4 regions of the Oryzifoliimicrobium ureilyticum genome follow, and region 4 is predicted to be linked to each of the others. Evidence: predicted binding sites of a transcription regulator. Region 4 holds the regulator's gene; each other region holds the start of a gene.

Region 1 (7,400 bases), on a different contig from region 4:
CGGTTCCGTGTCTTTCAGAGATTTCGAGAGACGAGAACGGTCAAGCCAGCAAATGCTAGCGAATAATAATACCGCAAATGATGCAGAGGTTCGTTCTCATACGGCAGTTATGGCTCACCGTCTTTCCGAGGTCAAGCCAGACTGATACGAGTATGGAACGGCAGAGTGTGAATTAGATCGGAGCTTGAAACTCAGCGAAACGTCGTTCGCGTGCGATGAATAGCTTTCCCGTTTCCTGACATTCAGAGGTCAGCAGCGGCAAAAAAGCCGCCGCAATCTCCGCGGGATGAGGCAGGGTCTGAGGATCTTCTCCGGGCACCGCCTGAGCACGCATGGCCGTTCTTGTCGCGCCTGGATTGACGCCGTTCACCTTAAGGCCGGTATGTCCCGTTTCCATCGCCCAGATACGCGCCAGCACATCGACGGCAGCTTTCGAGGCTGCATAAGGTCCCCAGAATGCGCGCGGATTATGGGCGACGCCGGAGGACAAGACGACCGCACGGGCGGCGTCGGACTGTAGAAGCAGCGGCTCGACAGAGCGGATCAAGCGCCACGTCGCGGTGACATTGATGGTCATGACTTTTTCGAAGATCTTCGCTTCGACATGCGCGACGGGTGAGATCACGCCAAGAATGCCAGCATTCGCGACCAAGATATCGAGCTTGCGCCAGCGCTCGAAGATGGACGCGCCGAGCCGGTCGATCGCTTCCATGTCCGCAAGATCGAAAGGAGCAAGCGTTGCAGAGCCGCCTGCAGCCTTGATGGCGTCGTCAAGTTCTTCCAGGCCGCCGACAGTCCGCGCGCAGGCAACCACATGTGCACCCGCCTTGGCCAGTTCGAGCGCCGTGAAATATCCGATGCCGCGTGATGCGCCGGTGACAAGCGCCACCCGGCCGTTGAGGTCGATACCCATAATGCCTCCCTGCAATATCAGCTGATCTATGGACGAGATCAGCCGTTGCTGGCAAGCATCGAGATCTTGCTGCCCACTGCTTCTCCATTCTTGTCTAGAAGAGACGTGGGATAGTCACCTGTAAAGTAATGGTCGGTAAACTGCGGACGGGCAGAGTTTCGATCCTCTCCGCCTACAGCACGATAAAGCCCGTTGATCGAGAGAAAAGCCAATGAGTCGGCGCCGATGAATTTCGACATGGCATCGACATCGGCATATTGATTGGCAAGGAGCTTGTCGGCCTCAGGCGTGTCGATTCCGTAGAAATCCGGAAAGAAAATCATTGGGCTCGCAACACGAACATGCACTTCGCTTGCGCCCGCTTCTCGGATCATCTGAACGATCTTGACGGAAGTAGTGCCGCGGACGATGGAGTCATCAACGAGGATGACCCGTTTGCCTTCGATCATGGCCCTATTGGCCGAATGCTTGAGCTTTACGCCAAAAGCACGGATTTGCTGTGTTGGCTCAATGAATGTGCGTCCGACATAGTGATTACGGATAATGCCAAGCTCGAAGGGAATACCGCTCGCCTGCGCATAGCCGATTGCGGCTGGTGTCCCGCCATCTGGAACGGGAACGACAACATCGGCTTCAACCGGCGCTTCTTTAGCGAGGTTGATACCCATATTCTTGCGCGTTGTGTAGACGTTGCGGCCGCCAACCACGGAATCGGGCCGGGCGAAATAGACATATTCGAACAGACACAGGCGCTCTGGCTGGGCCTTTTTCGGCTTCCGCGCGTCGATAGAGATCGAGCCATCCGGCTGGATCTCACAGATAATAACCTCTCCATTCTCCACATCGCGAATGAACTTCGCGCCAATGATGTCGAGAGCGCAGGTTTCTGAACAGAAGATTGGTTTACCGTCCAGTTCCCCCATCACGAGGGGGCGGATGCCGGTCGGATCGCGCGCTGCAATAAGCTTGGTGCGCGTCATGGCGAGCATGGAATAGCCGCCTTCCATCTGCCGGATCGCGTCGATGAAGCGGTCGGTCGTGGATGTATGGCGTGAGCGCGCGATGAGGTGAAGCACCACTTCCGTGTCGGACGTCGACTGACAAATAGCGCCGGTTGCGATGATCTGGCGGCGAAGGGTCAGGCCGTTCGTGAAATTGCCGTTATGCGCGATGGCAATGCCGCCTTCCTCCAGTTCGGCGAAAAGCGGCTGTACGTTGCGCATCGCGACTTCGCCCGTCGTCGAATAACGGGTGTGGCCGATGGACATACTCCCGGGCAGGCGGGCAATCGTCGCCGGATTGGTATAGTGGTCGCCGACAAGTCCCATATGCCGCTCTTGGTGAAAGCGACGTCCATCGAACGAAACGATCCCCGCAGCTTCCTGCCCGCGATGCTGTAGCGCATGCAAACCGAGTGCCGTCAGTGTTGCGGCATCGGTGTGCCCAAGAATGCCGAACACACCGCATTCCTCATGCAATGTATCGCCGTCAAGACTGTCATCGGTCGAAAATGAAGGGGACTGGTTCATCAAAGCGGGGCCTCTGCTCAGACTGATGGATCGGCAATTTTGCACAAGACGCCGGTATCAGCGGAATAGTCCGGCTTTCGGCGCTCTTCGTATGTCTTCCCGCACCGGCGTCCGGAGCAGGAACGCGTAAATCCGGCGAGGCGCTAACCAGGCCGGATTTTCATAATTTTGTCACTGCTCAAATGGCAGCTGCCGGGCGGCGGGTCAAGACGCCGCTCAAGCTTTAATTGGCGGGCTGTTGTGCGCCGCCTGCAGGGTTAGCATCGTCTGCTGGCGCCTGTTCGGTGCCCTGCGAATTTTCATTCGCACCGTTGGTGTTCTGAGGGCGCAGCTTTTCAATCATACTGGCGCGCACCACCTGTGCAAGTTCAGGCGGGAGAACCGATTGAAGCTTGACCACCATTGAGTCCAGAAAAGGCTTGGACTTCGCATTGTTCACCCAGGCTGGGCGATGTTCGGCATCAACAAGCCAGTTCCAGAAGGCCACGGCGACAACAAGAAGAAGGATGCCGCGGGCAGCGCCAAACAGGAAACCCAAGGTGCGGTCAAGGGCACCGATGCGGCTGTCGATGATGAAGTCGGCAATCTTCATCGTAATGAATGATATGACGATCAAGGCCACAAAGAAAAGCGCTGCGGCAGAACCTGCCTTTGCGACAGTTTGGCTGTCGGTATATTTCTGAGCGTAGGGAAGGACATAGGGGTAAAAATAATAGGCGATGACGGCAGCGCCGCCCCAGCTCGCAATCGACAGGACCTCGCGAGAGAATCCGCGCACCATGGCGAGCACGGCGGAAAACAGCACGACGCCGATAACAATACCGTCAAAGATCGTAATTGGCATGTAACCCAAACTCCAAGACCGACGCCCGAAGGGCTGCCCGGCCGCGCCTCGAAACCGGATCGCGGTGGCCTTCGCGGCCACTGCTTTTCCAGCGGATATAAACTGATTTGAAATACGGCATTGCCTGGAAGCCGACGCCCCCAACTCTATGCCCCATTCCGATGCGAGCTTCCTATATCATCAACTATTGTGGCGATGAAAGGATCAAACCTCGTCTTCCACCACCCGCAATGCAGCTTTTGAGCCTGCGATACGGGCAACAAGATCCGGCAAGCTGTCAATTTCGCCCCAGCGTGCATTCGGGATCTTTGGCAGGTCGGCGGAAGAGGACGGTAGCAGCGCCTGTGAAAAACCGAGTTTTTCGGCCTCCTTCAGCCTTTGAGCCGTATGCGCGACTGGCCGGACTGCGCCGGATAGCGAAACTTCGCCGAAATAGACGCAGCTTGCGGGCAGGGCGACCCCGGCGAGCGACGAGACGAGGGCGGACGCGACAGCAAGATCAGCTGCCGGTTCGGATACACGATAGCCGCCGGCGATATTAAGATAGACGTCATGTTGACCCAGGCGGACGCCGCAATGTGCCTCGAGCACGGCGAGAATCATCGAAAGACGAGCAGAATCCCACCCGACGACTGCGCGACGAGGTGTGCCAAGTGATGTCGGCGCAACGAGCGCCTGAACCTCGACAAGCACTGGGCGCGTACCCTCCATACCCGCAAACACGGCAGCGCCAGGTGTTTTCTCGTTGCGCTCTCCGAGGAAGAGTTCAGAAGGATTGGCAACTTCTCGCAGGCCGCGATCGGACATCTCGAACACACCGATTTCGTCAGTCGGGCCGAAGCGGTTTTTCACGGTGCGCAGGATGCGGTAATGATGGCCGCGATCACCTTCAAAGTACAACACGGCATCCACCATGTGTTCAACGACGCGTGGCCCGGCGAGTTGACCATCCTTGGTCACATGGCCGACAAGAACCATGGCGGCGCCCGTCTGCTTGGCGAAACGGATCATCGCCTGGACGCCTGTACGAACCTGGGTCACCGTGCCGGGCGCCGAATCCGCAAGTTCTGACCAAAGAGTCTGAATCGAGTCGATGATAACAAGGTCGGGTCGTTTACCCTCCGACAACGTTGCAAGGATGTCTTCGACGTTCGTTTCGGCCGCCAGCAGCACGTCGGTATCGGCTGCTCCAAGCCTTTGCGCACGAAGCCGAACCTGCGCGACCGCTTCTTCACCGGACACATAGATGATGCGGTGCCCACGTCGCGAAAGTGCCGCTGCACCCTGCATCAACAGGGTGGACTTGCCGATACCCGGATCGCCGCCGACCAGCACCGCCGAACCGCGGACAAAGCCGCCCCCGGTCACGCGATCCAGCTCAGATATGCCGGTTTCGATCCTGGGAGCTTGTTCGATTTCTCCAGATAATGCAGTCAGCGCAACGGGTCGGCCCTTACGTGGCGTCTTCGTCGGTCCGCTGCCGATGCCGCCGGTCGGATCTTCTTCGACGATCGTGTTCCATTCGCCGCAGCCATCACACTTTCCGGACCAGCGGTTATGGACGGTACCGCAATTCTGGCAGATGAACTGCGTTCTGGCCTTTGCCATGCGACGGATCTTCCTCTTTTCGATGAAAGCGCTGGTGAGTGTCACGCGGCGACATCATCTGATTTGATCTTGTTTTGTTCTCGTATAGGGCAAGAACAGTTCAAAAGCCAGTCCGCTTTTCCCGCGCGGCTTTAAGTCGTCAAACGCGATTTCTATCACTCCTCGATATAGGCTCGTGCGTATCGCAGTCCGAGATGCGTCAGCATTTCATAGCCGATCGTACCAGCCGCTTCTGCTGCTTCATCAACGGGGATGTTGTGGCCGAAAAGCTCGACGTAATCTCCGGCCTTGACATCGTGCTCAGGCACGTCGGTGATGTCGAAGATGGTTAAATCCATGGTGATGCGCCCGGCGACCGGAACACGATGACCTGCTACGAAACCCTGTCCCGGCTTGGGAACGACCTGCCGAAGCGGGACCCCTCCGTTGGATTGGCTGCGCATATAGCCGTCGGCATAACCTGCTGCGACGACGGCAAGTCGACTGTCTCGCTCGAGGCGCAACGCACGCCCGTAACTGACTGATTGACCGGCTTTGACATGGCGTATCTGGACAATGCGGGCTTGAGCGCTGGCGACGGGCCGCATCGGGTTGGCCATGCCGTTGACGGCCTGCCCGCCATAAAGCGTGATCCCTGGCCGTGTGACATCGAAATGGTAGTCTTCGCCAAGAAAGATACCTGCAGAGGCAGAAAGGCTCGCATCAATTCCTTCATAAGCGGCAGCGACTTGCCTGAAGAGATTCAGTTGTTCCTTGTTCATCGGCGATTGCGGATCATCCGCGCAGGCCAGATGGCTCATAACGAGCACCGGCGCGAAGCTGGCCGGACGCGACACATCGTCGACCAAAGCGAGCGCCTCCTCCATGCCGAGGCCAAGCCGGTTGAAGCCGGTATCGACGTGGAGCACGCAGGGATAGTCGCCATAATCCGCAAGCACGGCCATCCAGAACGCAAGTTGCTCTTCCGAGGAGACGACCGGGACAAGATCGTTTTGGAAAAAACGTCGCTCGGTGCCCGGCCATATACCCGCCAAGACGAAGATTCTCGCATCTGGAGCGTAATGGCGAAGCGTCACGCCTTCATCGACAGATGCCACAAAGAAATCGCGGGCCCCGGCGCGGTAAAGTGCTTCGCCGGCATCTTCAATCCCCATGCCATAGGCGTCTGCCTTCACAACAGCCGCCGCCCGTGCCTTGCCGGAGCGACGATCCATATCGCGCCAGTTTTCGGCGAGTGCGCCAAGATCGACCGTCAGTCTGAGGGGTGCGCTGGTGAAGATGTCCTCTTCTTCGAGAGGGCCATCCGGCTCGGGGATAATATCCATGTCGTTACTTTCACATCAGGCAGATCAGCCAATCCTATCATGTTTGGCTAAGACCAAAACAGATCTTCTTGGTCAAGCAGCACTGCGCAAGCCGCATGTAAAAAGGCGCCCCGAAGAGCGCCCTATCGATCGTCAACTGCTTTTTGCGAAACCGCCTTCTGAGACAAGCACCACGGGCCGAGCCTCTGGCGCTCAAAACTCCTGCCAGTTGCTCCCGCCGCCTACGGCCTTCTGGACCCTTGGCGCTGGCGCTCTGCTTTGGACCGATGGTGTGGACTTCATGGCTGTCGCAGTCTGCCGAAGGGCTGCGCTATGGATGGAGGGATCGGCGGGCAATACAAAAGCACCAATCAGCTCACGCAGGCGATCCGCCTCTTGCGCCAGCGTATTTGCCGCAGCGTTCGACTGCTCGACCATTGCTGCATTCTGCTGTGTAGACTGGTCCATCTCATTGACGGCTTGATTGATTTCTTTTAGTCCAGAGGACTGCTCTTGCGCAGAGGCGGCGATCGCTTGTGTGTGCGCGTTGATCTCGCCGATGAAACCGACGATCATATTGAGCGCAGACCCTGCATTGCGCACAAGATTGACGCCATTTTCCACCTGCGCGGTCGAATTGGCAATCAACTGGCGAATTTCCCGCGCTGCATTGGATGATCTCTGAGCAAGCTCGCGAACCTCCTGAGCAACGACTGCAAACCCTTTTCCGGCTTCGCCAGCACGAGCCGCTTCGACGCCGGCATTCAGCGCGAGGAGATTCGTTTGGAATGCGATTTCGTCGATGGCGCTGATAATGCCGGTAATCTGATGAGAGCTGGTCTCGATGCCATGCATCGCATTTTCGGCATCTGCCACCACCAAAGAGGAATCCGCTGCAGCCTTGTTGGCGTTCGCCGCAGTTTGAAGAGCGAGTTCTGTGCGCTTTGCGGAATTTGCAATTTGCGAGGTTATCTGAGTAACGGCTGCGGCTGTTTCCTCGAGAGAGGCAGCCTGACGTTCCGTCCGACGCGACAAGTCGTCAGCTCCAACGGCAATTTCCTTTGTGCCCGTTTCAATCGTCAAAGCTGTTCTGGTCACAGCCGATAGAGCATCGGAAAGCTGAGAAACAGACTGGTTGAAGTCGTGGCGCAGGGCTTCAAAGTCGGGCGCAAACGCCTCTTCCAAGCGGAAAGAAAGGTCTC
Region 2 (7,400 bases), on a different contig from region 4:
GCTGCGTTGTCAATGACGGTGGTCCCGCGCGCAAGTGTTGCAGCCATCAGCATCACATGGGTCGCGCCGACCGAGACCTTCGGGAAGCGATAATGCGCGCCGATCAAGCCGCCTTTGGGTGCCCGCGCGTTGACGTAGCCGCCATCGATTTCCATTTCTGCGCCGAGTGCAGTCAAGCCTTCCAGAAACAGATCGACCGGGCGCGTGCCGATCGCGCAACCGCCAGGAAGCGAAACGCGGCAATAGCCTTCCCGCGCCAAAAGCGGGCCGATGACCCAGAAAGAGGCACGCATCTTGGAGACGAGCTCGTAGGGTGCCAGCGTGTCGACAATGGTGCGGCAGGTAAAGTGGATCGTGCGCGCATAGCCTTCTTCCTGGCGTTCACGACGGCCGTTGACGGAAATATCAACGCCGTGATTGCCGAGAATACGGATGAGCTGCTCGACGTCGGCAAGATGCGGAACATTTTCCAGCGTGAGCGTATCGCTCGTCAAAAGCGATGCGATCATCAGCGGCAAGGCAGCGTTCTTAGCTCCGGAAATCGGAATAACGCCGTTCAACTCATTGCCGCCGACAATTCTGATACGATCCATGGATGATTACTCTGCTAAGGGTCTAAGCCGAAGCGAACGGTGCCTAGCGCCCGCGCCGATCGGCCGATGTGAAGGATGGGGGTCTTTAGACGAATTCGTGACAAGCTTCAATTCGAAGCCATAGGAATATTACGAATCGTTCATTTTTGCGGCAGGAAGGCCCGCCGTTTCATCCTCGTCCCCCGCGCGGCGTGCGCGAGACTGCCCCTTGCGGCGCATCAAGTTTTCCCGCAATTTCTCTGCGGCCCTCTCGCGCCGTTGCTCTGCCTGCCGTTCGACTTGGCTTTTGCGTATGGCGCGGGCTCTTTCTTTTTCGAGTTCTTTCTCGTCCATCCTGTTTTCCCGCTTAATTTTACGAAACTCTAAAGCCTCTGCCCCAAATCCTCAAGAAGTTGGAATTTGAAGCTTGCGCTTGGCATGAAGCTGTGGCAATAGCGCCCCGTCCGCATCAAAGCGGTCAACCTGCTGCCGTAGCTCAGTGGTAGAGCACACCCTTGGTAAGGGTGAGGTCGGTGGTTCAATCCCACTCGGCAGCACCATTCCTCATCTCATCCTTGATAGTTTGGCGATGAAGATCAATATGGCGCCCAGACCAGCGCATTATGTACAGTTGCGTACACGTTTAGTTTAATGACTGCCCCGGGCTTTCGTTGCATAATGGCGATACTGACAGCAGCATATTTTCAACCGGGCGCTGTCAGCTGAGGGTCTATGTGCTCCCGCCTGCTATGACAGGAGGAAGCTGTGAAAGCTTTAGCTAATCCCGCAATTCTTGCAGAACATTCTCCCGTGCGCGCCATGCTGATGGAATATGCACGCGCATATTACCATGATGAACGCGACCAAATGCGTTTGGTAGACAGAACTTTCCTGGCGCTTCCGGAAATGCTGGAGGAGGTGCGGCAAGATCGTATCGAGCAATCCTTGTTTGTCGTCATGCATCGTCTGATGCAGGCGAAACATAAAAAGACGGCTCTGCTGCATCCTAATGATCGGCAGAATATCTGTGAAACGGAAGATTGCCTACCAAAGGCAAACCACGAGGCGGTAGAGTAAACCAACCTCATTAATCCTCTGCAAAGACTGCGACAGCATCGGCCCGAAGTCGGGCCGTTTTTGTTGAAGCCTGAGCGAGCCTCCGATTGCAGGTGTGTCCGTACTTCCTTTGCGCGGAACACGTGGCATGCATGGCGACACGCTGATCCTTCGTATCGGCGAGCGCCCTATATCCAGTCGAACGAAGTTTGCTTGCGGGGCGTTATCAGCAGGGCGTTGGAACATTATCCCCCTGAAAACGTTGAGAGTGGGCCGAACGCAATGGAGGAATTCTATGTTCACGAAAATTATTGCCGCCTCGCTTCTCTCTTTGGGTCTTGCTACTTCTGCAATGGCGCAAACCTCCGCTGCTCCGGCAGCGAATACGACTGATCAGAGCGGCACGAGCGCCGATATGAACAACAACAACGCGCCTGCCAACACGAACACGAACGCCAATACCAGCACGACGAACACAACGAACACGAGCACCAACGCGACGACGGAAACGAAGAAGCCGAAGGCTCATAAGACAATGAAGAAGAAGCATGCTTCGAAGAAGCACTCGAAGAAGTATGCAAAGGCCAAGATGGGCAAGTGCGGTGGCGGCAACATGGCTGCCAACAGCTCTGGCAAGGGCAAGGGCTCTCTGCAGACGCAGGGCGGCATGAGCGATGCCACTCCGATGGACAAGAAGTGCGCTTCTATCAACAACTGATCCGATTTGATTGATCGGTTTTATGCAAGCGCATTTGGTGGTGTGAACCACTACAATATGAGGCGGTGTAGGTTGATTTCGTATCAACCTACACCGTTTTTCTATGCGGCAGCGCATTATTCTACCGTGCAGCGTGCTATATCGGCCGATATCCCGGGACAGGACTTCCTGCCTATGTCATCGGGCAAAAGATGCCGCCGAGCCTCTCCATGCCGCATCAGTCAATGAGATAATCAGGTCCAGTGTACCGCCATGTGAGCTTTAATGTCCCGTCAGGCTGCACAACGTAACGTTCATGAACGCGGTAGCCAAATTGGTCGAGGAATGTATTCTTAACGACGGTCCCTGGTGCATATCGGGAACGGACGACCTTATTGCCATAGGTAAGACTGCCCTTCATGGGCTGAGGTTCGCTCACCGTCGTACATGCTGCGATCCCAAAGACAAGTGTGACAAGCGTCAGGGAGCGGAAAAGCATTTTTCTTCCTTCATGAGAACTCGCTTAGAACACGCAAGCTGGCGAAGGGTTCCAACGTCTTGCATCAGGGCATTTGTTCACCAATCAGATCATAGCCGTGGCTTACAAAGATATGCGCCCGCTTGATAAAAGATCCCGCGCTAAAGCTTGAAGCTACGTTGCTCCCGTTTGCGTCACGGGTCTTGATCTTGCTTGGCCGCATACCGACATTGTTGAGAGTCATTTGAGCAAACACGCAAGTCGTCATCGATCGATAGCATCTGTGTTTTCTCGAATACGTCGATTTTGGCATTCAAAAACCGATACACAGTGTTGAATTGATCAGACGCTTCGATGCGGGATCTGAGTTCAGCCATATGGAGGCCTTTATGACAACCGAACGTGCAGTACTGGCAGGCGGATGCTTCTGGGGCATGCAAGATCTTATTCGGCGCATGGATGGGGTGCAGTCTACGCGCGTTGGCTATAGTGGCGGAGATGTGCCAAATGCGACCTATCGCAATCACGGCACGCATGCTGAAGCCATCGAGATTTTCTTCGATCCGGCCAAGCTGAGCTATAGAGATTTGCTCGCCTTTTTCTTCCAGATCCACGATCCGACCACCAAGAACCGCCAAGGCAACGATGTTGGCACCAGCTATCGTTCGGCAATCTATTATACCAGCGAAGACCAAAAGCGGGTTGCCGAAGAGACGATTGCCGATGTCGAAGCATCGGGTCTTTGGCCAGGCAAAGTCGTGACGGAAGTTGAACCCGTTGGCGATTTCTGGGAAGCCGAGCCGGAGCACCAAGATTATCTTGAACGCTATCCTAATGGCTATACGTGCCACTTTCCTCGGCCAAATTGGAAGCTGCCGGAACGCAGGTCCGCGGCCTGACTGAAAAGCGCGTTCAAGAGTGCTCCAATATCAACGTCGGCGGAAGTCACCGCCGACGTTCTACTAGCAGCTCTTTGTGTCGTTTACTTCAATGTATCCGACGCCAATGATGGTGCCGTCAGGCGCACGAATGAAAGAGGGAAGGTAATGAGGATCGGACGGGGCACAGGAAACAGATCCCGTGTATTCGTTCAGCGCTATTTCATCCTGGGGCAGGACCGAATAGTCAATGTTGGTCTCTAAACTCGCATAGGCTGGCGTTATACAAGCCGCAACAACGAGAGCTGCCATGCTTCCCTTCAAAACGCAGTTCATTCGCGTCTCCAATCTTCGATTCGTCAGATCAACACCTAAATTGATCTTTGGTTCCAAGTGGAACGGCGCGCACAGGAACTTGATACAAGAGACAAAATGCAACTTGGCATAATAGGTTTTCGACCTACTTTTTTCGTAACGAGGATCGGGGCATGATGAAAACGTGCGTTATAAGCCTGACGGCTGTAGGCCTTCTTCTTGGCGGCTGCACGACAAATCGCGACAGCGATCCGCAGCCGATCCCTGGCAGCATCACCTATGGCGGACAGCCAAAGACGAGGCTGACCAAGGCTCCGGTCGGAGGATATGTCTATAACGACTTCCGCGACTCGACCGGCTACCGCGTTCATGAGACCTACATCATCCAGCCGGACCGAAGCCTGCGCCTCATGCGGCGCGAAATCATTCCCGATTTCCCAACGTAACGCCTTTCTTGGTCTTCCGTCTCTGGTGTCTTCAGATACCGAAGGTTGACAGGAATCGTATTCGCGAACATTCAAGGAACGAACGGAAGCTTCGGCATCCTGCCGTCGCCCTGGATGTTGGCGAATGTATTTAGAAAAGCTCAATTCACAGCAGCGACTTGCGGTCGAGCATGGGACCGCCAGCGAAGGACGACATGTCGCCGGACCGCTTCTGGTGATTGCCGGAGCTGGGTCGGGAAAAACGAATACACTAGCGCATCGTGTTGCTCATCTCATCGTGAAAGGCGCTGATCCCTACCGCATTCTGCTGATGACGTTCTCGCGCAGGGCCGCCTCGGAAATGACGCGGCGTGTCGGGCGGATTTGCGCAGAGGTGCTCGGGACGAATGCTTCTGCGATGGCGGATAGTCTGAACTGGAGCGGCACCTTTCACGGTATTGGCGCAAGGTTCTTGCGCGATTATGCCGAGCAGATCGGACTTGACCCCGCTTTTACCATTCACGATCGGGAAGATAGCGCCGACCTGCTGAACCTGATCCGCCAGGAACTAGGCTTTTCAAAAACGGAAAGCCGCTTCCCCGGTAAAGGTGCTTGCCTCGCGATCTATTCCCGCGCCGTCAACTCACAGAAAGAGCTTGGACTTGTTTTGAAGGAATCCTTTCCGTGGTGCGTCGGCTGGGAGGCGCAGCTAAGGGAGCTGTTTATCGCCTATGTGGAGGCCAAGCAGGCGCAGAATGTGCTGGATTACGACGATCTGCTTCTCTACTGGGCACAGATGGTCAGCGAGCCGTTGATTGCCGAAGAGATCGGCAGCCGCTTCGATCACATCATGGTCGACGAATATCAGGATACCAACCGGCTGCAAGCTTCGATCCTGATGGCCTTGAAGCCTGACGGGCAAGGATTGACCGTCGTCGGCGACGATGCTCAGTCGATCTACTCATTCAGAGCGGCGGAAGTGCGTAACATTCTCGACTTTCCGGGCTCATTCGAACCTGCCGCCAAGATCATCACGCTCGAACAGAATTATCGCTCGACCCAGCCCATTCTCAAAGCGGCCAATGCCGTCATCGATCTGGCACGCGAGCGGTTTACGAAAAACCTTTGGACGGACCGCGAGTCGTCGAGACGCCCGCGATTGGTGACGGTTCGCGATGAGTCGGAACAAGCGCGCTATGTTGCCGATCTGGTTCTCGACAATCGTGAGGAAGGCCTGAAACTGAAGCAGCAAGCCGTCCTGTTTCGCGCCTCCCACCATAGCGGCGCTCTGGAAGTAGAGCTGACACGCCGCAATATTCCCTTCGTCAAGTTCGGCGGTTTGAAATTTCTCGATAGTGCGCACGTCAAAGACATGTTGGCGGCTCTGCGTTTCGTGCAGAACCCGCGTGACAAAGTCGCCGGCTTTCGCCTGATGCTGCTGCTTCCGGGTGTGGGCCCGGCCAGCGCCGGACGGGCTCTGGATCTGATGGCCGCTGATCGCAATCCCATCCTGACGCTCAGCGAAATGCAAGCTCCTCCGCGCGCAGGCAGCGAATGGACTGAATTCGTGTCGGTGCTGCAGGAATTGAAAGGCGGTAACTATGATTGGGCTACGGAGATTGCCCGCCTGCGCGAGTGGTACCAACCGCATCTGGAACGGCTGCATGAAGATGCCCCGACCCGCCTTGCAGACATTGAACAGCTTGAACAGATTGCCGCGAGCTATCCTTCCCGAGAACGTTTTCTCACCGAACTGACCCTTGATCCACCCGATGCAACGAGCGATCACGCCGGCGCTCCGCTTTTGGATGAAGACTACCTAATCTTGTCCACGATCCATTCGGCAAAGGGACAGGAATGGACGCGGGTCTTCATGCTGAACGTGGTCGATGGGTGTATCCCATCCGATCTCGCTGTCGGCACTTCGGCCGAAATAGAGGAAGAACGCAGACTTCTCTATGTTGCGATGACGCGCGCCCGCGACCAACTTGATCTGATTGTGCCACAGCGCTTTTTCACGCATGGTCAGAACGCCCAGGGCGACCGCCATGTTTATGCCGCGCGCAGCCGTTTTCTTCCGGCCACCTTGCTTCAGTTCTTCGAGGTCTGCTCGCCAACCCAGTCCAAATCCGACGTGCAAAGCAGCCAAGCTGCCAGACAGGTTCGCATCGACATGGCAGCGCGGATGCGCGGCATGTGGAAATGACGAACGGTCAGCGGGTCATTCCTGCGTGGGCTCCTTGGAAAAGAGCGGCTGATCGGCAGGCTTGAAGAACGCCGCGAGTGCCTCTGGCTCAACCTTGTCGAATGACGATGGCTGCCATTTCGGCATACGATCCTTGTCGATGACAGCAGCCCTGATGCCTTCGTAGAAATCCTGTATTCCAAGAATTGCCAAGCAGGCGGAAAACTCGCGCTCAAGGCACTCCATCAACGTTCGGCTCTGCTTGCCACGACGAAGAAGCTCAAGGGTCAGCTTAACGCTCGTCGGAGATCGCTTGGCGATGGCCTCGTGCGTCCTACTGGCAAAATCTCCTTCTTCCGCAGCCAACGCGCCGATGATCTCCTCGATCTTTCCAAAACGCATGGTGCGATTGATCAGGTCGATATTCGACCGCAGATCGCTGTGCGAGGTTTCGCGGGCAAAGTTCTTGATGACAGCTTCGACATCACGCCCGCTCGCCGCCTTTGGCAGCTCGGCAAGTGTGTCGATCAATTCGTCGTACTGAAACGACGACATCTCGAAATCGGACAGGCCGGCCTGAATGGCGTCGGCGGCATTCAGTTCAAGCCCCGTCAGCCCAATCCATATGCCAAGTTCACCCGGCGCACGCGCCAGTAGCCATGTCGCGCCCACGTCTGGAAAATAGCCAATCCCCGTTTCGGGCATGGCCAGCCGCGTGCGCTCGGTCACGATGCGATATCGGCCATGCGCTGAGAGCCCGACGCCGCCGCCCATGGTGATCCCATCCATGAAGG
Region 3 (7,400 bases), on a different contig from region 4:
CCAGAAGCTTCCATATTGCGCCGAAGCGCTTGGGCCGTGCGCATATCCGTTCCTGGGGCGCGGCCAAGGCCGAGATCGACGCGGCCCGGGAATAAGGCTTCCAACGTTCCGAACTGTTCGGCAATCACAAGCGGCGAATGATTGGGAAGCATTACGCCGCCAGATCCAATGCGGATGTGCTTTGTAGCCGCGCCGACATGCGCCAGCACGACAGCCGTTGCAGCGCTTGCAATTCCTGGCATGCCATGATGTTCGGCAAGCCAGATGCGATTGTAACCGCACTCTTCGGCCTTTACCGCCATCCGCGCCGAAGCCTGCAGTGCGTCGCGGACCTCTGCACCTTCGACGACGGGAGACAGATCGAGAATGGAAAATGGGATCATAACCGCACCTGAGGTTGTTACGTATTTTAGCTATGTAGGAAGCTCACGCAGAACAGCCAAATCAGTTTTTCTGAATAGACTATTCAGGAATATGTGTCGGAGGAACCGAGGCGGCATCCGCTGAAGGACGCAACCTGCTGTTGACGGTGGCCCGCAAATTCGTTTCGTGGCATTTGCGATAAAAGGCCTTTGTGGCCTCCGGCATCTCGCGCGGCAGAGTGATAAAATCCTCAAGGCCAAAGCCGTCGATTTCGATGAGCGTATTGTCTTTCAGAACATCGCCATTGATTTCGCTGACCTTTTGCGCCAGCGCATCGAAATAGGCGATGTTGCGAAACACCGTCTGCGGATCTGCCGTCTGACCATGCGCTAGAACGAGAAACTCTGCATTGAGGTTGCTGATCATCCGAAGTGAATTGCGCAAGTGCGCAAGGTCAGATGGCGCGTCGGTCCAAACCTCGGGGATGGGAGCTTCGACCGCATCGACCGCGAGACAAGTGCGGATCTGCGGGATCCAGACCACGATATGATCGGGCGTATGGCCGGGGGTATGCAAAAGCTCCAGGATAAGGTCGCCGCCATCGATCATCATGGTGCCGGTGAAGCTGACATTTGGCCCCACATGCTGAAGACCCGCAAAGCGCTCCTCCTCTTGCGCCTTACGCATCAGCGTGGCGATGTTCGCCGGATCGTAGAAGCGCCGATGCGCCGTCTCATGCGCGATGATCGGCGCACGCCCGGCGACAACGCAATTGCCCCAATAGTGATCCCAGTCCATGTGCGAATTGACGACAAGCAACGGACGCCGGTCGAGTTCTGATCCGATCAAATCCAGCACCTGCTGGCAGAGATCGGGCGTGCTCAGCGTATCGACGAGAATGTTGAAGCGTTCGGTCCGGACAAAGACGGCATCGACCTCGTCACCCGCCCGCAGGATCGTTATCCTTTCGTCGAGACCGGGATAGGACTGAAGTTCGACTGAAAGTCTGCCGATGCTTGTCATGACGCTCACCCTTTCTCGGAAATAGAGACAGTCTATCAGATGGACATCCCGTTAACGCATTAATTCGAGCTTCGCGCAGGTTCGTTACCGTCTCTTCGGCGCTGCAACGCGCGGAGAGGCTCTCTGCAGCGAGTTACTTTATTCTGCCTATCTCCCGCAAAAATGCCCTCTTGCCGCTTGCGATGCGCTGCATATCCTCAGCCCCCGACACAAAGGAAGGAACACTTCATGAGACTTGCCATGTCTGCACAATATCTCATCCTGGCGGCAGCACTTACGCTCTCGACGCCGCAATTTAGCGTCGCGCAGGAGGCGGTTGTCGGCGTCAAGGATGCCGATGCACTCTTCACCAGCCCAGATCCGACGCTTAACAGGAACAAGCAGACAACCTACAAGATCATCAAGGAATTGCTGGAAGCAAACCACTGGGACCGAGCCGATCAATACCTGACGGAGCGGTACATTCAGCATAATCCGAATGCAGCCTCAGGGCGCCAGGGCGTGGTCGATTACTTCACCAAGGTGCTCAAGGTTAAGCCAACGCCCATTCCCGACAAAATGAAGACCAAGATCGTTTCGGTCGTGGCTGAAGGCGACATCGTCACGGTCGCCTACCCACGGGAAATGAAAGACCCCAAGGACCCGTCAAAGAGCTACACCACCACCTGGTTCGACAGCTGGCGGTTTGTCGACGGCAAGGCCGACGAGCATTGGGATCCTGCCACCAAGGGCGGCAAGTAACGATCGATCAAGCCGCGCAATCAATGACTGCGCGGCTCTTCGTCGCCTTAGCGGGAGACGCGATCGGAGGCGCCCGTCGTCATCTGCTCGAACACACCATCACGCCGGAAGAAGGCGTGATAAAGCGCGGCAGCCGCATGAGCGAGGATCAGGGCGAAGAAGGCGTAGGCCAGATATTGATGCGCGGTCCATAGTACCGCATGGGTTGCCCGATCGGGTGACAAAATTGGCGGCAGCGTTACCCCGCCTAGCAACACGATTGGATATCCCGCCGCCGACAGCATGGCCCAGCCGATAAGCGGCATTGCGAACATCAGTACGTAAAAACCGAGATGCGACAGATGCGCAGCAAGCTTCATGAGGGGTGGCATATCGGCCGGCAAGGCTGGCGCTCCATAGACCAGCCGCACGATGAGCCTGATGACGACAAGAAGAAGAATGACGATGCCAAGCGTCTTATGGAAGGAGACAAGCGAGACATAAGCTGGCGAGACGGTTGCGACCATGCCGACACCAACAAAGAGCATGGTCAGCAGACAGATCGCCATCAACCAGTGAAGCAGCCGCTGAAGTGGCGTAAAAGCGCGTTTCGTGCCGGACATCACTTCGTCTCCTTCGGATAAGATTGGGATTCACCCATCCGCTTGTCAAAAGAAACGGCATAGGCGGCAGACCGAGCAGCGGGGAAAGGATCATCCGAGACCTTGACACCTGCCGGCAGAACCGTGGGATCGAAGTTGACGTCACGGCAAGGCCCGTTCGCCTCCGGGATGATCTTCTCTATCACCAGCGTGCCTGCATCGATCTTCTGGCGATCCTCCGGCCATGGCTTGCTTGGATCGTTGGTTCGATCGCCCGCATTGGCGACTGTCACCATAAGCTTCCAGCTGACCGGGCCAGCCACAACCCGATCGGTGATTTCCTTCTCGAGACTATCTGCGCCCCTGCCCTTCAGCTCTTCGTCGGAAATCGCCGTAACAGGTGCAGTCGGAACGAAAGACCAACGCACGGCGTGATCGCCACCTTTTGAATCGGTAAAGATGAAGGCATTCAGGCTGTTAAAGGCGTTTTCCGCATAGCTCGGCGTGTAAGGCGCGCTCTTGGCCCAACCTCCAAAGGCGGCAATCTCGGGATGAGCTGCGGCAAACGAGGCCATGGCATTAGGATCTTTATCTCCCGACGCCTTCAAGAGATCGTAAAAGGCCTGCGGCGTCGAAACCGGAAAGAAAGGCGGGTCGATCATCGCCATGCGCCATTCTTCGCCGGAGGGCGCCGTCAAACGCAAACCGAGGCCGCGCACCCGCACCGTCGCATCCAGCGCATTGGGATCTGGTGTTCCAAGGTTCAGCCGACCAAGCGCCGGGTAAGTTCCGCTTGCAAGCACGGCAGCCTTCGAAAGCGCCGCGCCGCCGCCATTGGCCTCGAAGCGGCCGGTGAAACAGATGCCCTTCGCGTGATTGCGCCTATGTCCGGAAGGATCGACATTGGGCGGCGTCAAGGCGGCGACGATTTTTTGGGGTGTCAGGCGGCCTGGAGACAACCAACCGCCCGTATAGGCGAAGGCGGCTCCACCTCCGATGACGACAAGTGCAATGATGGCGGCCCCGAGGACGGGAGACCGCGGTGAAGAAGGCTTTTCCGGCACGTGTATATCCCCCATCGCGTGGCTGGTTCCGCACCGAGGAACCGGCTGACTGTCAGAAACCATACAAACCATATTTGAAAAAGCAAATGCGATTTTACGCTTTGGTTGTGCGCCGCATCCCGCCTCACGCATCATGTCTTCTGAGACCGAATGCGATCAATTCAGATCGAAAGTTATCGTTTCCGCCGACCGCGATGCGGCACTGTCACTCTAAAGCGTTTCCCTTTTGTTCACTTCTTCGTGGCACTTCTCTTTGCGATGGAATAGGATGACGCCATGCACAATACGATTCGCATTATCGGCATTGACCCGGGCCTGCGCCGCACCGGATGGGGCATCATCGATGCGCTCGGCAATTCGCTGCGCTTTGTCGGCTCGGGCACCGTCACGTCGGACGGCGATCTTGACCTTGCCTCGCGCCTTTGCCAGCTGCATGACGGCCTTGCCGAAATCGTTCATGCCTATAAGCCCGATGAAGCCGCAGTCGAGCAAACCTTTGTCAACAAGGACGCAGTAGCGACCTTGAAGCTTGGCCAAGCCCGTGGCGTCGTTATGCTGGTACCGGCCCGCGCCGGCCTGCCCGTATCGGAATATGCGCCAAATGCCGTGAAGAAGTCCGTGATCGGCGTTGGTCATGGGGAGAAACAGCAGATTCATATGATGCTGAAAATCCTGATGCCGAAAGCCGAATTCAAGGGCAACGATGCCGCCGACGCTCTGGCGATCGCCATCTGCCACGCCCATAATCGCGGCGCACGACGCCTCGAAAAGGCCTTGGCGGGCTGATTGGTGAGGCCAATAATCCTGCTTTTCACAGGCGCCGCGAACAGGTAACCCTTCCTCAAGTCTATCGTCGAAACCAGCCAAACCCATTCAGACGGACCCACCATGATCGGCAAGCTCAAGGGCACTATAGATGAAATCGGCGACGACTATGTCCTCGTCGATGTCCATGGCGTCTGCTACGAAGTCACGTGCTCCGCGCGGACCCTGTCCAAGATTGGCTCGATGGGCGAAGCGGTGGTTCTCTTTATAGAAACTTATGTTCGCGAAGATCAGCTCAAGCTCTTCGGCTTTGCGACGCCGTTGGAGCGCGAGTGGTTCAATCTCCTGCAAAGCGTTCAGGGTGTGGGCGCGCGTGTGGCGCTTGCCGTTCTATCGGCGCTGACCCCCGGCGAACTGGCGAATGCCATTGCCCTCCAGGACAAGGCGGCCGTCTCCCGCGCGCAGGGCGTCGGGCCGAAGGTGGCGGTGCGCATCGTCACCGAATTGAAGAACAAGGCTCCTGCGCTTGGCGGGATGGAGGCTAGCAATATTGGCTTCAAGCAGGAGCTTGGCGAAGGCGTGGCAAGCGCACCCGTCTCCGATGCCGTTTCCGCTTTGACCAACCTCGGCTATTCGCGCGATCAAGCAGCCAATGCCGTTGCCGCCGCCTTGAAAACCGCCGGTGACAATCCCGACAGTGCGAAGCTGATCCGCCTCGGTCTCAAGGAGCTGTCGCGATGAAGGGGTTTTTGATCTTGGCGCGCGATCGCCTTAAGGATGGGGAAACATGGCCGGCAGGCGATCAGCACGTCGCGTCCTGCTGCTTCACCGGTTTCTGTGATGGAAAATAACCGCCTGATAACGCCGGAAAAGCGCGGCGAAGATCTCGATACCGCCCTTCGTCCGCAAGCGCTGGACGAATTTACCGGTCAGGCCGAAGCGCGCGCTAATTTGAAAGTTTTCATTGAAGCGGCCAAAAACCGCGGCGAAGCCCTCGACCATGTCCTTTTCGTCGGGCCGCCTGGCCTCGGCAAGACAACCTTGGCGCAGATCATGGCCAAAGAACTTGGCGTGAACTTCCGCTCGACGTCAGGCCCCGTTATCGCCAAGGCTGGCGATCTTGCCGCCCTGCTGACCAATCTTGAAGAGCGCGACGTGCTGTTCATCGACGAAATCCACCGGCTCAACCCTGCCGTTGAGGAAATTCTCTATCCGGCGATGGAAGATTTCCAGCTCGATCTGATTATTGGCGAAGGCCCCGCCGCACGCTCCGTCAAGATCGACCTCGCCAAATTCACCCTCGTGGCTGCCACCACACGCGCCGGCCTTCTGACGACGCCACTGCGCGACCGCTTCGGCATCCCGATCCGGCTGAACTTTTATACGGTCGATGAGCTCGAGCTAATCGTGCGGCGCGGCGCGCGGCTGATGAACCTTCCGATGACCGACGGTGGCGCACGTGAGATCGCACGGCGTGCTCGCGGTACCCCGCGTATCGCCGGCCGTCTTCTGCGCCGCGTGCGGGACTTTGCGGAAGTGGCCCGCGCCGAGGCGGTCACGCAGGAGATCGCCGACGAGGCCCTGACACGTCTTCACGTCGATCAGGCCGGCCTCGACCAGCTCGATATGCGCTATCTCAATATGATTGCCGTCAATTTTGCCGGTGGGCCGGTTGGGATCGACACCATCGCGGCGGGCCTTTCCGAGCCACGCGACGCGATTGAAGACATTATCGAGCCCTACATGATCCAGCAGGGCTTTATTCAGCGAACGCCGCGCGGGCGCGTGCTCACCAACAGCGCTTGGAAGCATCTTGGCCTTCAGCCACCCAAGGACATGGAGGCTGCGCAATTTCGCATGAACCTCGATGACGAGTAGATGGATCAGCCGGCGAACTTTCCTGAAAGGCGCCGCCGCGCTCGCGGGCACTATCGTTCCCTTTGGCGTCTATGCCGGCGGCATTGAGCCGCAGCTTCGGCTTCGCACTGCCCATTATCGGTTCACGCCGCCCGGTTGGCGTCCCGGCTTGAAGCTGAGGCTGGTGGTGCTGTCCGACATTCATGCCTGCCATCCATGGATGCCACCCGAACGTGTCGTCAGGCTTTGCGAACATGCGAACAGCCTTGGCGGTGACGCAATCCTTCTGTTGGGCGATTACATGTCCGACATGCCGGTCGCGACCGACGACGTCTCGCCGGAGCAATGTGCGGCTGCCCTTTCGGTCCTCAAGGCACCGCTCGGCGTTCATGCCATCTTCGGCAATCACGACTGGTGGAAGGATCGGGATGCGCAGAAGCAGCGGCTGACAGAAACGGCTTCGCACCGCGCGCTGCGCTCGGTGGGGATCACAACCTATTCCAATCAGGCAAGACGCTTAGGTGAAGGTAAAAACGCGTTTTGGATCGCCGGGCTTGAAGACCAATGGGCGTACCGGCTGGAGGACAGGAGCGGAAGCGTTGGCCTGGATAACCTGCCTCACACTCTCGCCGGTGTGTCCGACGGTGCGCCGATTATCCTTCTCATCCACGAACCGGATATTTTTCCTGAAGTGCCGCAACGCGTTTCATTGACGCTGGCCGGCCATACTCATGGCGGCCAGATCAATCTCTTTGGCTGGACCCCGGTCGTGCCTTCGCGCTTCGGCTCGCGGTACGTCTATGGCCACAAGGTGGAAGACGGCCGACACCTCATCGTTTCAGGCGGTCTTGGCTGCTCGGGCCTACCGATCCGCTTTCTGTCTCCTCCGGAAATCCTGGTCCTAGAGCTCGGGGAAAGCGCGTGAGCAAGGATCTGCGCATCCGCAAGAAATATCCGGGTCGCCGGATCTTTCAAATGCGTGTGGCAGGGCTTGGTTTTCGTGATG
Region 4 (7,400 bases):
GCGGCTGCCAACGACAGCGGCTTGTTTGTCTGCGGAATTGATCGAGGCGCTGGCGGATGGGGGATCGGGTTATGATGTCCTCTTTGACAATAGCGGTGGTTGCGGGTGAAGTTTCCGGCGACCTATTGGCCGGTGACCTTGTCGCGGCACTCAAGCAGAGATATCCCGGCCAGATCGAGTTGATAGGGGTTGGTGGCGATAGTCTGCAGGCCGAGGGATTGCGATCGCTTTTCGATTTTGCAGAGCTCTCCGTCATGGGCATTACACAGGTGTTGGAGCGTCTTCCAACTCTCGTGAAGCGTATTCGCCAGACTGCCGATGCCATCGTCCAAGCCCGTCCAGATCTTCTTCTCATTGTCGACAGCCCTGACTTCACGCACAGGGTTGCACGCCGTGTGCGTGCAAAGCTGCCTACGTTGCCCGTCGTCAACTATGTTTGTCCAAGCGTATGGGCGTGGAAAGATTATCGTGCCAAGCAGATGTGCAAGTATGTTGACCGGGTACTTGCGGTGCTCCCGTTCGAGCCTGCAGAGATGCAAAGATTGGGCGGCCCTCCAACGGACTATGTGGGACATCGTCTGGTCGCGGATCGCAATCTTCTCAACGTCAGACAGCGACGCGCCGAGCGGCTGACGCAGGACGGTATTGATCTGCGCACCGTGATGCTTCTGCCAGGTTCTCGCTCGTCCGAGATCACACGCCTGATCCCTTCGTTTCGTCAGGCAGTCGATATTCTTGCAAAGCGTCATCCAGGTATGCGCTTTACTTTGCCGACCGTCACGCGAAGGGCAGAGCAGATAAGAGCACTTGTTTCGCAATGGGAGGTGAAGCCCGAGATTTTCGTTGGAGAAACCGATAAATGGCAGGCTTTCGCAACAGCTGACGCCGCCATGGCTGCTTCAGGTACTGTTATTCTTGAACTCGGCCTCGCCGGCATTCCAACCGTGTCTGCCTATAAGACAGACTGGATCATCAAGCTTCTCGCCGGAAAGATCAAAACGTGGAGCGCGGCTTTGCCAAACCTGATCGCCGATTATCCTGTCGTGCCGGAATATCTGAACGAAGTCGTACGCGGCGGAAGCCTGGCGCGGTGGATCGAAAGGTTGGGCAACGACACCTTGCAGCGGCGAGCCATGATCGAAGGCTTCGATCTCGTTTGGGAAAGAATGCAGACCGAGCTTCCACCTGGTGAGAAGGCGGCTGGAATCGTCCTTGATCTCCTCCAACAAAAAAGCCGGGCAAGATAGATTGCCGAGCTCGGTTGCCTTTTACCTGAAAGACGCGTTGACGTCAGAACAAGTGAAGATTTCCGCGCCCGAATGAAGCCATTCGAGCGCGGCATGTGTCTTATCGCTTGGAGACCGGGACGTAATCGCGCTGCGGTTCGCCAACGTAAAGCTGGCGCGGACGGCCGATACGCTGTTGCGGATCCTCGATCATTTCGTTCCACTGAGCGATCCAGCCGACGGTACGGGCAAGAGCGAAGAGCACCGTGAACATCGTGGTGGGGAAGCCCAGAGCCTTCAGCGTAATACCAGAGTAGAAGTCGATGTTCGGGTAAAGCTTCTTCTCGATGAAGTATTCATCGGTCAAAGCAATCCGCTCGAGCTCGACGGCAACGTCCAGCAACGGATCGTCCTTGATGCCAAGCTCGCCAAGAACTTCATGGCAGGTCTTCTGCATGATCTTAGCGCGGGGGTCGTAGTTCTTATAGACGCGGTGACCAAAGCCCATCAGGCGGAATGGATCGCTCTTGTCCTTGGCACGTGCGATATATTCAGGAATACGCTCGACGGTCCCGATTTCCTGAAGCATGTTCAGCGCAGCTTCGTTTGCACCACCATGGGCGGGACCCCAGAGGCATGCAATGCCAGCCGCAATACACGCGAACGGATTGGCACCAGACGAACCCGCCAGACGAACTGTAGACGTCGAAGCGTTCTGCTCGTGATCTGCGTGCAGGATGAAGATCCGGTCCATCGCGCGCGACAGCACGGGGTTCACCTTGTATTCTTCACAGGGAACTGCGAAGCACATGTGCAGGAAGTTGGCGGCGTAATCCAGGTCGTTCTTCGGGTAAACGAAAGGCTGGCCGATGTGGTACTTGTAGGCCATCGCCGCAAGGGTCGGCATCTTCGCGATCATACGCAGCGATGCAACCATGCGCTGGTGAGGATCTGTGATGTCCGTCGAGTCATGATAGAAGGCCGAGAGCGCGCCAACGCAGCCGCACATAACGGCCATAGGATGGGCGTCACGGCGGAAGCCCGTAAAGAACCGGCTCATCTGCTCATGCACCATGGTATGATGCGTGACCCGATAATCGAAATCCTTTTTCTGCGCCGCGGTGGGTAGTTCGCCGTAAAGCAGGAGATAGCAGGCTTCCAGGAAGTCGCCATGCTCGGCAAGTTGTTCGATCGGATAGCCGCGATGCAAGAGAACGCCGGCATCGCCGTCAATATAGGTAATCTTCGATTCACAGGATGCTGTCGAAGTGAAGCCCGGGTCATAGGTAAAGGCGCCAGTTCCCTTGTAGAGGGCGCCGATATCGATGACATCCGGACCAATCGTCCCTTTTCGGACCGGAAGATTGGCGTTCTTTTCGCCAAGGTTGAGGGTTGCGCTTTGCTCCGTCATGATGATCCTCCAGACTGGCCGCTGGCGCGCTGAAGCGCCTTGGTTTTTTAAGCGTCATCTTCGATAGCTATATTATAGGGCGCGCGCTGCCAAGTTCTTCCACCGGCATTTTGTGCATTGCAGTGTGAACTTATTTGCGCAGGTGGCAAAGGTTTGATGAAAGTGTGAAGCCGATGATTCACCAAGCTTTTTAGGTTTCTCGGCGGCTCGTTAAATTTAAATCGAATAATATTGCTCAATTCGCCGTGAAGGCTCATTCTCAACCGAAGTTTCGATGCGGTAGAGCGGTTCCCATGAGCGAAGTAAGAGATGAGGAGGTTACTGGGAAGCCTATCATCATTTCGTCTAATGCTCAGCCGATCTCTTCTCTGGCGGCGACATCGGGCACGTGGCCCATTGTGCGTCCGGCGAATACGCAAAGCGTCGGTCCGCTTTCATTGCGTCTTGCACGATCAATCTTAGTATTGTTCGAGCACACGCAATTGCTCGCCGCGCAGGAAGTTGCACATGGACGGCTGTTTCTCTTCTATCCGCTTTGCCTGATCTGCGGCTCGATCTTGTGGTTCAAGATGCCGGTCGATCTCCCGTGGACCGTTATCTTAGCGTCGATTGCATTTTGGTTGCTCATCTACCTGATGGTGGGTCAGCAGCGAGCGATACAACGGATTATCGCAACTGCTGGCCTACTCTTCGCCATTGGCATCGGCTGCGCTGCATTTGAAAGCTGGCGCGCAAGCGCGACAATTCTGGATGTGCCCGTTACCACGACCGTGACAGGCCGCATCGAGGAGCGCGAGAGCAGCGGGCCTGGGCGCTGGCGGTATATTTTGTCTTTGCAAGCGACAGAGGGACCCAACCTGAAGCGAATGCCAGAAAAGGTATCTCTCGTCGTGCGCGGTGCGGCAGAGCCCCTTGCAATTGGAGCTCGCCTGAAGGGGAAGGCACGGCTGACACCGCCGGCTGGCCCAGCGCTTCCCGAACTGAATGACTTCGCCTTCGCAGCTTATTTTGATGGAATCGGAGCCAACGGTTTCCTTTATGGGAAGCCGGAAGTTCTGCCGCAGGAACCGTCAGAGGAATTGAGCCTTGCTGCGCAAAGTTTCCGTTATCTCGCAAGCGTTCGGAGCGCCATAGCCGACCGTATTCGCGCAGTTCTGCCTGGCGATGCCGGCGCTTTTGCTGCATCCCTTGTGACCGATGAGCGACGTGCCATCTCCAAGGAAACCACAGATGCGCTTCGTATCGCGGGGCTCACGCATATCGTCGCAATTTCGGGCTTGAACATGGCCCTGTCAGCCGGCATCTTCTTTGTCGGTCTGCGCTATCTTCTCAGTCTGTTTCCGAAGATCGTTCACACCTATCCGACAAAGAAAATTGCCGCCGTCGGAGCACTTCTGACGCTCTGCGCCTATTACATGATTTGCGGCTTTGCGGTATCCGCCGAACGTGCGTTCATCATGATGGCCGTCATGCTGATTGCCGTCCTTGTCGACCGGCCGTCGATCAGCCTGCGCAATGTAGCCATCTCAGCCATCATCATTCTTGTTCTTTCTCCATCGGAAGCGCTGGGACCCAGCTTTCAGATGTCCTATGCCGCTACGCTAGCGCTTGTGGCGAGTTACGCTTTATGGACCCGAAGAAGCAGCGCGCCCGGGATCACAGCGCGATTACCCTTTGCCAAGCCGCTTTCACTGATCGGCAAGTTCATCGGCGGCATTTTGTTATCATCGATGATCGACGGCTTTTCCACGGCACTCTTTGCTGCCGAGCATTTTCATCGGCTGACGGCCTATGGCCTGCCGGCCAATCTTATGGCGATGCCGATCATCAGCTTTATCGTTATGCCTTTTGGAACGGCGGCAATGATGCTCATGCCGTTCGGTCTCGACGGTTGGCTCTGGCCAATCGTCGGTTTTGGGTTGGAACTTGTTATCGAGATCGCAAAGTGGGTTTCCAGTTGGGGTGGGACCATGGACATTGGACGGATGCCATCATGGTATTTCGCAACCGCCGTCCTTGGTTTCCTGATCTTCACACTGACGAGGACCAGACTGAGATTGATAGGACCAGCTCTGATAGGACTTGCGTCTATCTACTTGATGCTGGCACCAGGAGCGCCTGTGCCGGATCTACTGATTGCCGAAGACGGAGAGCTTGTTGGGATCGTTCAAGATCATGCGATCGCGTCAAATCGCGCTGGCCCGCCCGATTTTATCTTCGCCCAATGGCAACACGCTCTTGTCTTGGAAGAGCATACTAAGCCGACCGAAGTTGAAAACCCTCTGCCATCGGTGAAGGAAGATGACCGCAACCGCCGACTGTCACGGGCTGAGGCATCGGACGTTGAAGCCAATATGCGTCAGGCGTTGGCGAACAGTTTCGAGCAAACATTCATTTGCGCCAATAAAGCATGGTGTGCCGCAAAATTAAGTAGCGGTTATAGTGTGATCACAATCAAGAGCCCGATCTATTTAGGGCCTGCATGCGACACTGCTGATATCGTCGTCCTTGCTGCACGAGTCCGTCTCACATCTTGCAGGTCTGGTTCCCTGCTCTTCACAGGACAATCTCTTCGCCGCACTGGATCCGTTGAGCTGCGGATCGACGATCTGGGCTCTCCTGTCATCACGACTGCATTTGAGGGCAAGTTGCAGCGCCCCTGGACACGCCAACGCAGCTATGACTGGAGAGCTGACCGCTACGACGATCAGCTCCCGCCCATCAATGATAACGCCGAATAAGCCCGACCAGCTTCCCCTGGATCTTGACGCGATCAGGCCCAAAAATCCGGGTCTCATAAGCGGGATTTGCTGCCTCCAGTGCGATGGAGGCCCCCTTGCGGCGGAACCGCTTCAGCGTCGCCTCTTCATCGTCGACCAGCGCCACGACAATTTCTCCTGGATTTGCCGTGGTGGCGTTGCGAATGATGACAGTATCGCCATCGAAAATTCCCGCCTCGATCATTGAATCGCCTTTGACCTCAAGCGCATAATGCTCGCCAGGGCCAACCATATCGGGAGGTACGGTAATATCGTGCGTGTTGTTCTGAATGGCGGAAATGGGTACACCGGCCGCAATACGTCCCATAACGGGCACTGAAATGCCGCCATTGCCTTCAATCTGCACCGGCTTTGGCGCGGGCGTAGGAGGCGGTTGTGTTTTTCCCAGGCTGCCTTCGATAACGCTGGGTGAGAAACCACGCCGCGGCTGTGCTGCCGGCGGAAATGTCTCAGGCAGTTTGATAACTTCTAACGCACGCGCCCGGTTCGGAAGCCGGCGAATAAAGCCGCGTTCTTCCAGAGCTGTGATCAGCCGGTGGATACCTGATTTGGAAGCTAAGTCGAGCGCATCCTTCATCTCGTCGAAAGATGGCGGTACCCCCGACTCCTTCATGCGTTCATGAATGAACAGAAGGAGCTCCTGCTGCTTGCGCGTCAACATTAAACCACCCTCAAAAATATGAAACAAATCAAGAACGAAACTAGCTGTTCATTGTGTGTTCCGCAAGCCCAAATTTATAGAGGTTGATTTTTCCAAGGCTTCGTCCGGTGAAGTTGGGCCCGATGCCGGATAGGATTACGACACGTGGATTGGCTGTCATAAAACTATCGCCTTAGTGCACGATCTCATTCGTATTTGGCATCACCTGTTGGCTGAGGTTCGAGCATGATTACTTTTCGCGATTTCCTGATAAGCTTTACAGCGGCCGCGTTGCTGTCGTCCGTCTCTTCTACGGCCTTCGCCGAATCGTCCTCGGCTGAGCCCATCCCTTACATCCGCGCGGGCAACACAAACCTGAGAGGCGATGCGTGTCATGCCACGCTGGACACCAACGCAGCGGTTTTTCTTTTATCCGGCTTTTTGGACATTTGGACGCCAAGAACGCCCTTCGTGGACGCGGGTGTTGAAGCACCCGCAAAAGACGGTTGCCCTGCTGTGAAGTCGACCGACTGGAACGGTGTGCCGTTCAGTCCCACCGACGGACAAATCCGCAATAAGGCCGTTCATGAAGCCAATATTGCATATGTCGTGAAGGCAACGCGGGAGAGAACCGCCAATGAAGCTATCGCAGCCTATCTCGATGACAGGCGCGGTAAGAACGCCAGCATTGTCGATGGCCTCGGTCCTTTGATGGAGGCATGGAAGGCTGGATCGAAGCAAACCACCAGCATCACATCGGTCGCTGCCGATGCCGATAAAGTCAAATACGAGGACAGCGGCAACGATCGGGGATTTGGTAGTAGGCAGGACACGAAGGCCAACACCCCCGCCAATCCGGATCTTGGACTCGCAGTCGATCTCATCAACGCGGTCAGCGAGAACGGTTCAACAGAGCCGGCAAAGCGCTACTTCAAATATGCTCGCCCGTTCCGCTGGAGTAACGAGGTGGTCCTCCTGCCGACTCTTGTGCCTGCGAAAAGCAGCAAGCCCGTTGAGGATGGCGGATTTCCAAGCGGCCACACGGCCGAAGCTTGGAGGGATGCACTTGCCATGGCCTATCTGGTTCCGCAACGATACCAGGAGATGCTGACGCGTGCCTTCGAGTTGGGGGAAAACCGCATCCGTGCGGGAATGCATTCGCCGCTTGACGTCATGGGCGGTAGGATGCTCGGGACTGCAGCGGTTGTCTATAATCTGAACCGTCCTGATTTGGGTGAGTTGAAGATCTCGGCTTTCAAGCAGGCACAAACCTGGCTGGGTTCCGCCGTGCATGCGGGAAGCGACAGCGATCTGGAGACGCTTTCCCACGCAGCCCCAACGAA

Evidence for each region. Region 4 encodes LexA, which represses DNA repair genes until DNA is damaged. Its sites were predicted from a motif close to TGTTCNNNNTGTGTTCNG; they were not measured.
Region 1: the regulator LexA is predicted to act here: its motif matches at 4,959-4,976, upstream of radA (DNA repair protein RadA).
Region 2: the regulator LexA is predicted to act here: its motif matches at 4,506-4,523, upstream of VQ830_RS00050 (ATP-dependent helicase).
Region 3: the regulator LexA is predicted to act here: its motif matches at 3,989-4,006, upstream of ruvC (crossover junction endodeoxyribonuclease RuvC).

The regions. Positions count from the first base shown of each region.
Region 1 covers NZ_JBBBVQ010000001.1:538,595-545,994, forward strand. The annotation lists gene VQ830_RS02590 (SDR family NAD(P)-dependent oxidoreductase) at 173-913, opposite strand; gene purF (amidophosphoribosyltransferase) at 952-2,442, opposite strand; gene VQ830_RS02600 (CvpA family protein) at 2,666-3,286, opposite strand; gene radA (DNA repair protein RadA) at 3,491-4,894, opposite strand; gene alr (alanine racemase) at 5,050-6,219, opposite strand; gene VQ830_RS02615 (HAMP domain-containing methyl-accepting chemotaxis protein) at 6,412-7,400, opposite strand, start outside.
Region 2 covers NZ_JBBBVQ010000001.1:14,969-22,368, reverse strand. The annotation lists gene murA (UDP-N-acetylglucosamine 1-carboxyvinyltransferase) at 1-593, opposite strand, end outside; gene VQ830_RS00090 (hypothetical protein) at 723-926, opposite strand; tRNA gene VQ830_RS00085 (tRNA-Thr) at 1,058-1,132, shown strand; gene VQ830_RS00080 (hypothetical protein) at 1,338-1,649, shown strand; gene VQ830_RS00075 (hypothetical protein) at 1,924-2,346, shown strand; gene VQ830_RS00070 (hypothetical protein) at 2,564-2,746, opposite strand; gene msrA (peptide-methionine (S)-S-oxide reductase MsrA) at 3,193-3,702, shown strand; gene VQ830_RS00060 (hypothetical protein) at 3,766-4,017, opposite strand; gene VQ830_RS00055 (hypothetical protein) at 4,173-4,442, shown strand; gene VQ830_RS00050 (ATP-dependent helicase) at 4,567-6,627, shown strand; gene VQ830_RS00045 (enoyl-CoA hydratase/isomerase family protein) at 6,643-7,400, opposite strand, start outside.
Region 3 covers NZ_JBBBVQ010000019.1:86,935-94,334, reverse strand. The annotation lists gene VQ830_RS22165 (LLM class flavin-dependent oxidoreductase) at 1-383, opposite strand, end outside; gene VQ830_RS22160 (MBL fold metallo-hydrolase) at 463-1,386, opposite strand; gene VQ830_RS22155 (nuclear transport factor 2 family protein) at 1,615-2,127, shown strand; gene VQ830_RS22150 (cytochrome b) at 2,175-2,729, opposite strand; gene VQ830_RS22145 (catalase family peroxidase) at 2,729-3,772, opposite strand; gene ruvC (crossover junction endodeoxyribonuclease RuvC) at 4,049-4,558, shown strand; gene ruvA (Holliday junction branch migration protein RuvA) at 4,661-5,278, shown strand; gene ruvB (Holliday junction branch migration DNA helicase RuvB) at 5,375-6,415, shown strand; gene VQ830_RS22125 (metallophosphoesterase) at 6,405-7,319, shown strand; gene VQ830_RS22120 (NUDIX hydrolase) at 7,370-7,400, shown strand, end outside.
Region 4 covers NZ_JBBBVQ010000015.1:48,079-55,478, reverse strand. The annotation lists gene VQ830_RS19240 (LpxI family protein) at 1-75, shown strand, start outside; gene lpxB (lipid-A-disaccharide synthase) at 72-1,247, shown strand; gene gltA (citrate synthase) at 1,348-2,637, opposite strand; gene VQ830_RS19225 (ComEC/Rec2 family competence protein) at 2,931-5,378, shown strand; gene lexA (transcriptional repressor LexA) at 5,359-6,078, opposite strand; gene VQ830_RS19215 (acid phosphatase) at 6,304-7,400, shown strand, end outside.